Regions from separate parts of the Martelella soudanensis genome, predicted to be linked through region 1. Evidence: predicted binding sites of a transcription regulator. Region 1 holds the regulator's gene; the other holds the start of a gene.
What was found. Region 1 encodes LexA, which represses DNA repair genes until DNA is damaged. Its sites were predicted from a motif close to TGTTCNNNNTGTGTTCNG; they were not measured.
Positions count from the first base shown of each region.

Region 2: the regulator LexA is predicted to act here: its motif matches at 2,421-2,438, upstream of HQ843_RS13180 (glycosyl transferase).

Region 1 covers NZ_CP054861.1:4,023,510-4,030,633, reverse strand. Annotated here, with positions in the region: gene lpxB (lipid-A-disaccharide synthase) at 1-473, shown strand, start outside; gene gltA (citrate synthase) at 573-1,859, opposite strand; gene HQ843_RS19335 (ComEC/Rec2 family competence protein) at 2,101-4,725, shown strand; gene lexA (transcriptional repressor LexA) at 4,679-5,386, opposite strand; gene HQ843_RS19325 (TRAP transporter substrate-binding protein) at 5,767-6,804, shown strand; gene HQ843_RS19320 (TRAP transporter small permease) at 6,967-7,124, shown strand, end outside.
Region 2 covers NZ_CP054861.1:2,765,518-2,772,641, reverse strand. Annotated here, with positions in the region: gene HQ843_RS13195 (tetratricopeptide repeat protein) at 1-396, shown strand, start outside; gene HQ843_RS13190 (4-(cytidine 5'-diphospho)-2-C-methyl-D-erythritol kinase) at 393-1,292, shown strand; gene moaB (molybdenum cofactor biosynthesis protein B) at 1,289-1,822, shown strand; gene HQ843_RS13180 (glycosyl transferase) at 1,829-2,350, opposite strand; gene HQ843_RS13175 (PA0069 family radical SAM protein) at 2,533-3,645, shown strand; gene HQ843_RS13170 (ribonuclease HII) at 3,775-4,431, shown strand; tRNA gene HQ843_RS13165 (tRNA-Pro) at 4,482-4,558, opposite strand; gene iolB (5-deoxy-glucuronate isomerase) at 4,747-5,562, opposite strand; gene iolE (myo-inosose-2 dehydratase) at 5,597-6,499, opposite strand; gene iolD (3D-(3,5/4)-trihydroxycyclohexane-1,2-dione acylhydrolase (decyclizing)) at 6,502-7,124, opposite strand, start outside.

The DNA.
Region 1 (7,124 bases):
CGACCGTGACGCGCCGGGAGCAGCAGGTGCGCGCGGAAATCGCCGACTGGCCGGTGAAGCCCGCGCTTTTCGTCGGCGACGAGGCCAAATGGGAGGCGTTCGCGATGGCCGATGCCGCCGTTGCCGCCTCGGGCACGGTGGTGCTGGAACTGGCGCTTTCCGGCATTCCCGCGGTGTCAGCCTACAAGGCGGATTTCATCGGCCGTTTCATGCTGAAGAAGATCACCATCTGGTCGGCATCGCTGCCGAACCTGATCGCCGATGCGCCGCTGGTGCCGGAATATTTCAACGATACGATCCGCGCCGGCGCGCTGGCGCGCTGGATGGAACTGCTGACCAGGGACAGTTTGCAGAGGCGCGGCATGATCGAGGGGTTCGAGCGGGTGATGGCGCTGATGCAGACCGAAATCCCCCCCGGAAAACACGCGGCGACCATCGTTCTCGATGTGCTGGCGGAGAAAGGCGCTTCGTAGTGATCCCGCCCTCGGGCAGGTCCGGTGAGACTCTCCCCCATATACCAACAAAAAAAGGCCGGTCGCTGGACCGGCCTTTTACGTCTGAACAAGCGACAATCAACGCTTGGAAATGTCCACGAAATCGCGTTCGGGGGCGCCGGTGTAGAGCTGGCGCGGGCGGCCGATGCGCTGTTCGGGATCCTCGATCATTTCCGCCCATTGCGCGATCCAGCCGACGGTGCGCGCCAGCGCGAACAGCACTGTGAACATGGTGGTGGGGAAGCCCAGCGCCTTCAGCGTGATGCCGGAATAGAAGTCGATATTCGGATAGAGCTTCTTTTCGATGAAGTACTCGTCCGTCAGCGCGATCCTTTCCAGTTCCATCGCGACATCGAGCAGCGGATCGTCCTTGATGCCGAGTTCGCGCAACACTTCATGGCAGGTCGTCTGCATGATCTTGGCGCGCGGATCGTAGTTCTTGTAGACGCGGTGACCGAAGCCCATCAGGCGGAAGGGATCGTCGCGATCCTTGGCGCGGTTGATGAATTCCGGGATGCGATCGACGGAACCGATTTCCTGCAGCATGTTGAGCGCCGCCTCGTTGGCGCCGCCATGTGCGGGACCCCAAAGGCAGGCGATGCCGGCCGCGATGCAGGCGAACGGGTTGGCGCCCGAGGAGCCGGCAAGCCGCACGGTCGAGGTCGAGGCGTTCTGCTCATGGTCGGCGTGCAGGATGAAGATGCGGTCGAGCGCGCGCGAAAGAATCGGGTTGACCTTGTATTCCTCACAGGGCGTGGCGAAGCACATATGCAGGAAATTGGCGGCATAGCCGAGGTCGTTGCGCGGATAAACGAAGGGCTCGCCGACGTGGTATTTGTAGGCCATGGCCGCGATGGTCGGGATCTTGGCGATCATGCGGATGCTGGCGATCTCGCGCTTGTAGGGATCCGAGATGTCGATCGAGTCGTGATAGAAGGCAGACATGGCTCCAACGGCGCCGCAGATGATGGCCATGGGATGGGCATCACGGCGGAAACCGGTAAAGAGCCTCGTGAGTTGATCGTGAATCATCGTGTGATGGGTCACACGGAAGTCGAAATCCTTTTTCTGCGTGGCCGTCGGCAGTTCGCCGAAAAGCAGCAGATAGCAGACTTCGAGGAAGTCGGCGTTTTCGGCGAGTTGATCGATCGGGTAGCCGCGATGCAGCAGGATGCCGTTGTCGCCGTCGATATAGGTGATCTTGGATTTGCACGATGCCGTCGAGGTGAAACCCGGATCGTAGGTGAACATGCCCGACTGCTTGTAGAGCGAACCGATGTCGAGGACTTTAGGCCCGAACGTGCCTTCTTCCACCGACAGCTCAAGTTCCTGGCCGTCGAGTTTTAGTTTTCCAGTTTCCGTCATCCTATCCTCCAAATTTCCGGCGCGGATGCGCTGTCGAAGCCAATCGGGATTTTAATCAGCTATAGGATTGGCAGGGTGTTGCCAAGCCGACGAAGCCGCGCGGCGGGTGATGAGTAATATCTGCGTTTAGCAAGTTTTTCGGGGTTTAGAAAAGGAAAATTTTGCTTATGCGGCCAGCGCTTGCATTGCAATCGATTAGCATTGGTCACAACATGTAAAAGTTGTGGGGCGGCGATTGCGGATGCGCGGGAGCGGGGCTGGCACGAGCGAGATCGACAAGGCGGAAGCCCGGCGCGCCGGCGCCGCCCGGCTTCCCGCGCTCTTCACGCGGCGGCGTTCGACAGGTCCCGGAGACGCGGATTTCGACCGGCGCAACGCCAGCCGGGCCGGGCTGTTCAACCTTGGCGCCTTGTGGCGCGAGGAGCAGGCTTTCGGCCGGGTCTTCCTCATGGTTCCGGTGGCTCTCGCGGCCGGGATATGCTGGTGGTTTTCGCTTTCCCAAAGCCCGGCATTGCCGGGCCTTGCGCTCTATTGCGGGCTTTCGGTGGTTGCGGCCGTCTTGCTGCGAAACGGAAAGGGCTTTCCGCGGCTTGCAAGCGCGGGTCTCGCGCTTTTCCTGTGCGGCGCCATGCTTGCCGCGACAGAGACCGGCCGACGCGCCACCGTGATGCTCGATTCGCCCGTGACGACACATATCGCCGGCATTGTCGAAAGCCGCGAGCCGACGGAAACCGGCTGGCGCTATGTGGTCAAGGTGACGGCAACGGATGACCCGGTCATTCACCGCCCGCCCGAGCGCGTGACGCTTGTCGCCCGCGGCAATTTGCCGCCGGTCCCGATTGGCCACAACATTCAGGGGCTCGGACGCCTGCTGCCGCCTTCCGCGCCGGTAATGCCCGGTCTGGTTGATTTCGGGTTCCTGTCCTATTTCGATGGGGTCGGCGCGGTGGGCTTCTTCTATGGTCCGCCGAAAGATATCGGGCGCCCGCCCGCGCCGGGCCCGGTCGCGGAGGCGGCATTGGCGATCGAGCGGATTCGAGACGGCATTGCAGGGCGCATCCGGACAGTGCTTGAGGGCGATACCGGCGCTTTCGCCAATGCGATCATCACCGGCGAGCGCCGGGCGCTGAGCGATGACATGCTCGATGCGCTGCGCAATGCCGGCCTTGCCCATATCATTGCCATTTCCGGCCTTCACATGGCGCTCGCCGCCGGCATTTTCTTTTCGAGCCTCAGGCTGCTGCTGGCCATGTCGCCGCGGGCGGCCGAGGCGGTTTCGACCAAAAAGATCGCCGCCGCCGCCGCGATCGCGGCGGCCCTTTTCTATCTGCTGATTTCCGGGATGCAGGTTTCCGCCGAACGCGCCTTCATCATGCTGGCGGTGATGCTTGCGGCGGCGATCTTCGACCGCCCGGCGATCAGCCTGCGCAATGTCGCGCTGGCGGCGCTGGTGATTCTGATCGTGACCCCCGCCGAGGTGGTGGGGCCGGGCATGCAGATGTCGTTTGCCGCAACGCTTGCGCTGATTGCAGGCTATGGCGCCTGGCAGCGAAGGCCTGCGGGCGGCCTTGCCTCGCGCCGGGGCGCGCTCCGCTGGCTGTGGATCGCCTTTTCCGGGATCGTGTTGACCGCATTGATCGGGGGGCTGTCGACGACGCCGTTTGCCATCCACCATTTCTCGCGCATTGCCGGCTACGGGCTTTTGGGCAACCTGCTTGCCATGCCGGTGGTGACCTTTATTGTCATGCCCGCCGGGCTGCTGTCATTGCTTGCCATGCCGCTCAATCTTCACGCCCCGTTTCTGGCGGTCATGGGCTGGGGGCTCGATTGGGTGATGCAGGCCGCGACATGGGTCGACGGCCTCGGCGGCGCGTTCACGACAGGCCGCGCTCCAGCGGGATTTCTGCTTCTTTTCCTGGTCGGATTCCTGCCGCTTGTGCTGTTGCGCACACGGTTGCGGCTGCTTGGCGTCATACCGATGGCGCTCTCCTTCGCGCTGATTTCCTGGCCGCGCGCCCCGTTGCCGCCCCAGATCCTGGTGGCGGCCGACGGCGACCTCGTTGCGATCGTCGCCGGCGAGGTCGCCGCGCTCAACACCAAACGGCCGCCATCCTTCGTGTTCGAGCAATGGGAAACCGCACTTGCGCTATCGCAAACGGCGCCACCTGTGGAGGAAAGCACGCTGGTGTTGCAAGAGGAGGATCGCTTCGCCCGGCTGGATGCGCCGGATATGGCCCAAGCCGCCGAAACGTTACTCAAAACGATCGCCGAGGCCGAACGGAGGCCCGGCATCTTCCGATGCGAGGACGATGCATGGTGCTATGCGGTCTTTACGGGGCTTCGAATCATGACGGTCGAACGACCGGCCTTCACCGGACTTGCCTGCGATAATGCCGATATCGTCGTCAGTCGATACCGTCCCGGCTTTCAGACCTGCCGCTCCGGCGCCTATCTCATCACCCCGGCAATGCGCCGGCAGCGCGGCGCGTTTCAATTCACGCTGTCGCCGGAGGTTGCGCGCGAACGCCCGGACAGCGGCACATCAGCGTCGCCTCAAAACACAGCCTGGCACGCGGACAATGAGCCTGCGGAAGCACGTCACCGAAGCGCTGCGGCCTCCGTGACAGTCGGCGATGCCACTGCGGGGACCGCACCCCAGGCTGTCTCCAGAAAGGCCCGCCAGCCCTCGTGCGGGCCGACAAGCGTTTCGCTCAAAACCTCGGTCACAGCGCTCGATCGCCCTTGGAACAGACACCGGCTCTACGACTGGCGTTCCGGAGAATATCTGCCGGTGATCACGGTTCCGGAGACGCTTACCTTCAGTGGTAGCGGCGGATCAGACCGACCAGCTTGCCCTGAACCTTGACCTGGCTTGCGGCGAAAATGCGGGTCTCGTAAGCCGGATTGGCCGCTTCCAGCGCGATCGATGCGCCCTTGCGGCGGAACCGCTTCAGGGTCGCTTCCTCGTCATTGACGAGCGCAACGACAATATCGCCGGGGGAGGCGGTGGAGATATTGCGGATGATTACGGTATCGCCGTCGAAGATCCCGGCGTCGATCATCGAATCACCCTGAACCTCAAGCGCGTAATGTTCTCCCGCGCCAAGCATTTCCGCCGGCACTGTGATCTGATGGGTGTTTTCCTGAATGGCCGAAATCGGCACGCCGGCAGCAATCCGCCCCATGACCGGTATGCCGGTCGAGCCGCTGTCATTGTTGCCGACCGGCGCCTTGGGCTCTTCCTGTTTCTTGCCGAGGGAGCCTTCGATCACGCTTGGCGAAAAACCCCGGCGCGGCGGCTGACCCATCGTGCTGTCCGGCATGCGCAGGATTTCTAGCGCCCGGGCGCGGTTGGGAAGCCGACGGATGAAACCGCGTTCCTCCAGTGCCGTGATCAACCGGTGAATGCCCGATTTCGACGCGAGGTCGAGCGCTTCCTTCATCTCATCGAAGGAGGGCGGAATGCCCGTCTCTTTCATCCGTTCATGAATGAAAAACAGCAATTCCTGTTGTTTGCGTGTCAGCATTTCCTGCCCCTGGTCCTTCGAAACAAATCCAGAACGAATATACATGTTCCTACTGTGTTCCGCAAGTGCAACCGGAGTGGGGCAAAAATAACGGGCTCGCGCGGAAATTCGCGCCTCCTGTCGCCACACAATGCGTCCGCTCGCATGCGTTTTGCCATGGCCCCCATTTAACGAAATTCTGCTCGTCGTTCTCCCGCATCGCCTGGGGCTTTCGATATTTCTGGTGCGTGGTTTGATTGCAAGGCTGTCGACAACATAAGATTTTTAAAATAGAGTTTCAAAAGTGACCTTTTGTCCCAGGTCGCGCATGGTGGCCAAGACGCCGGGAGGGCGAAGCGGGCCGCCGCCCATCAGGAGGAAACGGGACGGGGAGGAATTACATGAAGAAATTTGCAGCACTCGCGCTCGGTGCGGCGATGACGGTTAGTGCGACGGTCAGCGCTGCCAGCGCCGAGCCGATCGTCATCAAGATCGGCCACAGTTCCGAGGCGGACCTGCATCTGCCGGGCGCCGGGCGAACGGCTTGCGTTGTCGCGATGAAGGAGTATCTCGACGTCGCTTCCGAAGGCGAGCTTGCGCTTGACGTCTATCCGGACGGAGCGCTCGGCGGCGCCCGTGCGATGGTTGAATCGGCGCAAACCGGCGTGATCCAGATGGTCGGCGCCTATACGTCGATCCTTGTGCCGTTCGTGTCGGAAATGGCCGTCACGCAGATACCATATGTTTTCCCGGACAGTCTGACGGCCTGGCAGGTCATGGATGGTCCCTTCGGCGATGCGCTTGCCGAAACCGTCCTTGAAAAGACCGGACTTCGTGTTCTGGCCTGGCCGGAAGGCGCCGGTTTCCGCAATATCTACGCGGACAAGCCGATCCACAGCGTCGCCGACATGAAGGGCATGAAGATGCGCGTGCCGGAAAATCCGGGACTGCTGGCGATGTTCCGCGCCTGGGGCGCCAATACCGTTACGATCAGCTGGAACGAACTCTACACCGCCCTGCAGTCGGGCATGGCCGCAGGCCACGATACCGAGCTCTATTCGATGTATTCGTCAAAGCTCTATGAAGTGAACCCCTATGTCACCGTGACCCGGCACAGCTACAATCTGCACCCGGTTCTCATCAACGAGGAGTTCTTCCAGTCGCTGTCGCCTGAAAACCAGACTCTGATCCTGCGGGCAGGGGACCTCTGCAATCGCGTCGGAAATGCCCAGTCCCTCCTTTCCTCGCTGGTTATCCAGAGCGCGATGGAGAAGGAAGGCGCGGTCTTCTACTACCCGACCAAGGCAGAGCTCGCCGAATTCCGCGAACTTTCCCAGAAACCCTATGTCGACATGGTTCTGAGGCAGATGGGTCCCGACGGCCAGGAATGGGTCGATCGCATTCTCGCCGCCACCAAGGAAGCTGAAACCCAGCGCTAAGCCGCGGACGCGAACGGGGCGGGCATTCGAGAACGGCTCTGGCGGACGGCTGTCCGCCGAGCATTGCTTGCTCGCCCGCTTCGTCAAGCCGGACGCATGCGAACGCGCCGCGGGGCAGGGTTCGCATGCGCGCCGGACCGTGGTGGCAGGGAGATCGTCGGAATGAAAAAGCTGCTCGTTGGATATCAGGTCCTGATGGACGGACTGGAAAAGCTGTGCATGGCGATTGCCATCACGCTGGCCGGTCTGCTGTTTCTCAGTACCGCCTATGAAATCATCGTGAACCAGCTTGTGGGGAATTCTCCGGTCTGGTCGGAGGA
Region 2 (7,124 bases), 1.3 Mb from region 1:
TCCTGGATCGATCAGGGCATCAATCTCGAGGAAGGCCTCGACCTGATCCAGCAGGCCGTCGATCAACGCCCCGATGACGGCTATATCGTCGATTCGCTCGGCTGGGCCTATTTCCGGCTCGGGCGCTACAATGACGCCGTGCGCGAACTGGAACGCGCGGTGATACTCGATACCGGCGACCCGACGATCAACGACCATCTGGGCGATGCCTACTGGCAGGTCGGGCGCAAGCTCGAGGCGATCTACCAGTGGAAGAAGGCGCTTTCCGACGAGCCGCCGGCCGATCTGGTGCCCGAGATCGAGGACAAGATCGCCAACGGACTGACGATCGAAAGCGACGACACTCCGCTCGCCAGGGCGGCCGAGGGAGACGGAGACGCCGTCAAGACGCCGTGACCACGGCTTGCGGCGCGGCCTTGCAAGCCGAGGCCCGCGCCAAGATCAACCTGGCGCTTCATGTCACCGGCAGGCGCGGCGATGGCTATCACCTGCTCGACACGCTGGTGACCTTTGCGGACTTCGGCGACCGGCTGACCTTCACCGAGGCTGAAGCCGACCGTTTCACGCTGTCCGGCCGGTTTGCCGACAGCGTGCCGCGCGGCGACGATCCTGAAAGCGGCAATCTCGTGCTCAGGGCCCGCAACCTGCTGCGGACCCATGCCGAGGCTGAGGGGCTTTCGCCGGGGCCTGTCCATATCCATCTGGAAAAACGCCTGCCGCCGGCTTCCGGCATCGGCGGCGGCTCGGCGGATGCCGCCGCGACCCTGCGCGGCCTCGCAAGCCTGTGGCGCCTGCCCGGCGACATCCCGTCGCCACTCGCGCTTTCGCTCGGCGCCGACGTACCGATGTGTCTTGCCGGAGAACCACTCCTTGCCCGCGGGATCGGCGACGTAATAACGCCGGCGGCGGGCTTTCCAACGCTTTTCCTCGTGCTTGCGAACCCGCTGCGGCAGGTGGCGACGCCTGCCGTTTTCAAGGCGCTCGAACATCGCGACAATCCGCCGGTTCTTGCCGGCGACATGCCGCAAAGCGCCGATGACTGGCTTGACCTCATCAGGGGCGCGCGCAACGATCTGCAAATTCCCGCAAGCCGGATCGCGCCGGTGATCCACGCCGTCACCGATGCGCTGGCGGCGACCGGGGCGGATCTCGTGCGCATGTCGGGTTCCGGGGCAACCTGTTTCGGCCTCTACCCCGACCTCGCAAGCGCCGAAATTGCGGCGCGCAGCCTCGCGACGGCTTTTCCCGACTGGTTCGTCGCCGCCACGCTCGCCTCAGGAGATACCGCATGAACGACCGCCCTTTCATTCCCGTGCGCTTTGCCGTGCTCACCGTGTCCGACAGCCGCAGCCTCGCCGACGATCGCTCCGGCGACACGCTGGCCGCGCGGATCGAGGCTGCCGGGCATGTTCTGGCCGCCCGGCGGATTGTCGGCGACGACCGGGCAGCGATTGCCGAGACCGTGAAAGCCTGGAGCGCGGATGACGGGATCGATGTGGTGGTGACCACCGGCGGAACCGGCTTTACCGGGCGCGATCTGACGCCGGAAGCGATCGAACCGCTGTTCGACAAGCGGATGGACGGCTTTTCGGCGATCTTTCACAGGATTTCGTTCGAGAAGATCGGAACCTCGACGGTCCAGTCGCGTGCAACCGCGGGCCTTGTCGGGCGAACCTTCGTGTTCGTGCTGCCGGGCTCGCCGGGCGCCTGCAAGGACGGCTGGGACGGGATCATCGCCCAGCAGTTCGACTATCGCCACATGCCCTGCAATTTAGTGGAAATCATGCCCCGGCTCGACGAGCATCTGAAGCGGACCTCGTAGCCCGGTTCACGCGCTCCGAATCATCGCCCATGCAGGGATGATTTCGCAGGAAAGCCGCCGCGTCATCTGCCGGCGGGCGAGCAGAAACGGCGAGCCACCGCCGGCGGCGGCTTTTTCCAGCGCCATGGACCTCGGCAGCAGCACACCGACTTCCAGCTGGCATTGCCGGGTGAAAAGCCGTTGCCAGAGCGAACGGCGATGCCTTTTCGAGCGCGAGAACCGCGCCGGCCTGTTTTCGAGCGCGATATGCTCCGACACCGTCTCCACCCAGCCGGAAAGCGGCCGCGCGCCGGGCTCGAGCACGAGAACCCAGTCACCGCGAAGCTGACCTATGACCTCGGGCAGGTCCCACGTCCTCATGAACCGGCAGCCGGCCGCATCCGCCACGCGCTCGACGCCCTCGCCGGAGCCGTGTTCGAGAACGATGACATCGCTGACAAGCCCCTCAACGGCACCCGTCACCAGCGCCGAGAGCGTATATGCAAGCTCGGCGTCCTGATTTCTGCTTTCGATCAGCACACTTATCATGCCGCTATCTAGGCAACTTCAACGGCGCTTGCCAAGAGCGAAGGCCCGTATTGGTAGAAGGAACAGTAAATGTTCTTGCTTTGTTCCTGAAGTTGCCCTATATTTCCCGAGTGCTGTTGCCAATGGGCAAGAAGACCCACCGGCAAATCAGACGGGAGATGATCATGGAAGACGCATTCGATATGGACATCGCCGGCTTCACGCCGCCGCCGTCCCGTCATTTCGAGCCGGTCGATCATGGTCGCCGGCGGGGCCGCGCGGCGACCGCGAACCCGTCCGGCCGGTTCGAGCCGGTAAGCCGCGAGCGCTTTGACGACGGCTGGCATCTTGAGGAAGACCTGCCGGCATTCGCCACCGAGGTGCAGGTCGAAAAGGTGAAATCGATCATCACCCGCAATACCTCGCCGGACGTGCCGTTCGAACGCTCGATCAATCCCTATCGCGGCTGCGAACACGGCTGCATCTATTGCTTTGCGCGGCCGACCCACAGCTTCATGGGGCTGTCCGCCGGGCTTGATTTCGAAACCCGGCTGTTTGCCAAGCCGGATGCGCCCCGCCAGCTTGCCCGTGAGCTTTCCAGACCCGGTTATCACGCGAAAACCATCGCGATCGGCACCAATACCGATCCCTATCAGCCGGTGGAGAAGGAATGGCGGATCATGCGCCAGGTGCTGGAAGTGCTCGCCGACGCCAACCACCCGGTGTCCATCACCACCAAATCCGCGCTGATCCTGCGCGATCTCGATATCCTGTCGCTTATGGCGGAAAAGCATCTGGTCAAGGTTTCGATGTCGGTGACCACGCTCGACCGCAAGCTTGCCCGCAGCATGGAACCGCGCGCCGCCACGCCGCCGCGCCGGCTGGAGACGATCCGCGCACTTGCCGGGGCCGGCATACCCGTCGGCATTTCGGTAGCACCTATCATTCCGGTGCTGACCGATCACGAGCTTGAACGGATCCTCGACAGCGGCGCTGCCGCGGGCGCGACCGAGGCGAGCTATATCCTGCTCAGGCTGCCGCTCGAAGTCGCGCCGCTGTTCAAGGACTGGCTGCTGGAGCACCACCCCGACCGCTATCGCCACGTGATGAGCCTGATCCGCTCGATGCGCGGCGGCAAGGATTATGACGCCGAATTCGGCAAGCGGATGAAGGGGAGCGGACCTTATGCCTGGCAGATCGCCCGCCGCTTCGAAATTGCCGTCAAGCGGCTGAAGCTCGCGCGCCGCAGCACGGCGCTCAGGGAAGACCTGTTTGCGCCGCCCGATGGCGGCGGCGCCCAGCTCAACCTGTTCTGATTTCCTTTCCGGCCGGGAGAGCCCTTGGACCCGGCCGAAGAAGTCCCCTTCAATGCCGCACATGAGCAGTTCGCAGAATTGCTCCGAAGGGGACTTGCGGGAGATCGGAAGGCGGTGTGAAATGACAGCATGTCATCCGCGCTCCCTTCCGATTCTCCCGCTCTTTTCGACCTGCCCCCGGCCATGCCCGATTTTTCGCTGGAAATCGCGGCGCGCCGGAGAGGGTTCTGGCCGGTTGCCGGCTGTGACGAGGCAGGACGCGGCCCGCTTGCCGGCCCCGTGGTGGCGGCCGCCGTGATCCTCGATCCGGAGAATATTCCCGCCGGCCTCAACGATTCGAAAAAATTGTCTGCGAAGGCCCGCAACGCCCTGTTCGAGCAGATATTCGATTCTGCGCTGGTGTCGGTCGCCTCCAGCAGTCCTGCCCGGATCGATCGCATCAACATTCTGAGAGCATCCCTCGATGCGATGCGCCGCGCCGTGCTGGGCCTTGCGCTGCCGCCGGCGATCGTGCTTGCCGACGGTCGCGATCAGCCGCCGGGAATCCCGTGCCGCGCCGAAGCGGTGATCAAGGGCGACGCCCGTTCGCTTTCGATTGCCGCCGCCTCGATCATCGCCAAGGTCACCCGCGACCGGATGATGGAACAGGCCGCGACCATCTATCCCGCCTATGGCTTTGCCGGCCATGTCGGCTATGGCACCGCGATCCACCGCGCCGCGATCATCGACGCCGGCCCCTGCCCGCTTCACCGCATGAGCTTCCGCCCTCTGCGCCAGGTCGAATAGCAGCCTCAGCGCCGCATATATTTTTTTTGAATTTTCTCGGGAAATTGCGATGGTCGGAGTGGCAAGATTCGAACTTGCGACCCCCTCGTCCCGAACGAGGTGCGCTACCAGGCTGCGCTACACTCCGTGACCAGCGGCTGCTCTATAAAACAGCCTGCATGCTTCGGCAAGCGCCCCGCGACATTTTTTTCCGCGAGGCCCGAGGTTATGAACCGCCGGGGGGCTCGAGCACTGAAGGCGGCGGCGCGATTTGGCGATTCTCGTAGGAAAAGCGCGCCCCAAACCCTCTGTTCCCCCTCCCCGGAAGGCTTGAAATCAGGAGGTTTTGGCGTCCCTTTGATAAATCCAGTCGTGATCCGGGTGGTTCTCGAATCGCCACTTGCGCAGCGGCCCGGCCATGACGTTGAGATAATAGAGTTCGTAGCCATAGGGTGCGCCGCAGGGGTGGTGTCCCTTGGGCACCAGAACCACATCGCCATCCGCGACCGCCATGGTCTCGTCCAGCGAACCGTCCTCGGTGAACACCCGCTGGAAGGCGAAGCCCTGGGCCGGGTTCAGGCGGTGGTAATAGCTTTCCTCCAGATAGGTCATCTCGGGGAAACGATCCTCGTCATGGCGGTGCGGGGGATAGGAGGACCAGTTGCCGGCCGGCGTGAACACCTCCGTCACCAGCAGGCTATCGGCGACATCGCGCTCTTCCATGGCGATCGGATAGATATAGCGGGTGTTCGCGTCCTTGCCGCGTTCGGTCAGCGTGATGCCTTCCGGGCCGATCACCTGCGCCGTGCGGCCGGGCTTTGCCGGTGCTGTACAGACCGCGAGCGTGCAGTCGGTCGTGGCGGTCGCCGACCATTCGGAACCCGCCGGGATATAGACGCAATGCGGCGGCAGGCGCTCGAACACGCTCATGCGCTCGCCGAGCTCGCCAAAATTCTCCTCGCCCGCCGCAATCTCGGCCTTGCCCTCGACCAGCACGAGAATCACCTCTGTGTCGCCGGTGTTCTCGCGCGCGCTTTCGCCGGGTTTCAGGCGGTAGAGCCCGAAGCCGACATAGCCCCAGTTCGCGGTTTCGGGCGTGATGTCGTGCACCTTGCCGGTCGCGGCGGTCGGTTTTCTGAGAAGATTGCTCATGGCTTGCTTTCCCTTTGTCTGTCGTCTCCCGGCCTCAGGCGGCGGTGTCGAGGCCCGCTTCCTTCGCCATCGCCTTCAGGCTTTTCAGGCCGAGCGACTGATATTCGAACGGAATGCGCACATCCGGATCCTGCTCGGCCTCGATCACCAGCCAGCCCTGATAGCCGGCATCGGCCGCGCTTTTCAGCACGGGCGCGAAATCGACGCCGCCCTCGGCATCGCCCGGCACGGTGAACACGCCGCGGCGCACGCCTTCGAGGAAGGAGAGGTTTTCATCGCGCACCTGCCGGGCAATGGCGGGTCGCACATTCTTGGCGTGGATATGGCCGACGCGACCGATATGTCTTGCCGCCAGCCGCGCCGGATCGCCGCCGCCGAACAGGCAATGGCCGGTATCGAGCAGCAGCTTCGCCGCCGGACCGGTGTTTTCCATCAGCCGGTCGATCTCGTCCTCGGTCTCGACGATCGTGCCCATGTGATGATGGTAGACCAGCGCGATGCCCTGGTCGGCGGCATATTGCGCCAGCGCCTCGACGCCCGCGCCGAAACCGGCCCACTGATCCTCGGCAAGCTTCGGCCGATCATTGACCGGCTTGCCGTCATCGCCGTGGATCGCGTTCGAGGTCTCGCACACGATGATGACCTTCGCACCCATCGCCTTCAGCAGATCGAGCGCCGGCTGCATCGCCGCCTTTTCGTCGTCCAGCGACCGGGTCAGCAGGTTCAGCGAATGCCAGCCGGAGACATATTTCAGGCCGCGCGGTTCCAGCACCGCCTTCAGGCCCTCGGCGTCCTCGGGAAACTTGTGGCCCTTCTCGATGCCGTCGAAACCGATCTTCGCGGTCTCGTCCAGGCATTGCTCGAGGCTGATATGGGCGCCGAGGCTGCGGTCGTCGTCATTGGTCCAGGCAATCGGATTGGTGCCGTAAAGGATCATGCTCAGCTTCTCTTTTTGAGCGCGGCCTCATAACCGGCGCGCGCTTTGTTGACTTCGGTTCGCTCAGAAACTTCCGGCACCGCGACATCCCACCAGTGACCGCCAAATTCGGGCGTCGGATAGGGATCGGTGTCGATCACGATCACGGTGACCTCGCTTGACGCGCGCGCAGCAGCCAGCGCGTCGTCGAGTTCCGCGATCGAGGCAACCTTGGCGGCTTTCGCGCCCATCGCCGCCGCGTGGGCGGTAAAATCGATGGCGATCGGGTTTTCGTGGTTGGAATGGGCATAGAGATTGTTGAACTCGGCGCTGCCGGTCGACATCTGCAGCCGATTGATACAGCCATAGCCGCGATTGTCGGTGATCACGACGGTGATCTTGATGCCCATGGCGACGGCGCTTGCAAGCTCGGAATTCGCCATCATGTAGGAGCCGTCGCCGACCATGACGATAACGTCGCGATCCGGTTCCGCCATCTTGATGCCGAGCCCGCCGGCGATCTCGTAGCCCATGGTCGAGAAGCCGTATTCCATGTGGTAGGAGAGCGGCAGTTTCGCCTTCCAGAGCTGGTGCAACTCGCCCGGCATGGTGCCGGCGGCGCACATCACCACGGTGTTGTCGCGCG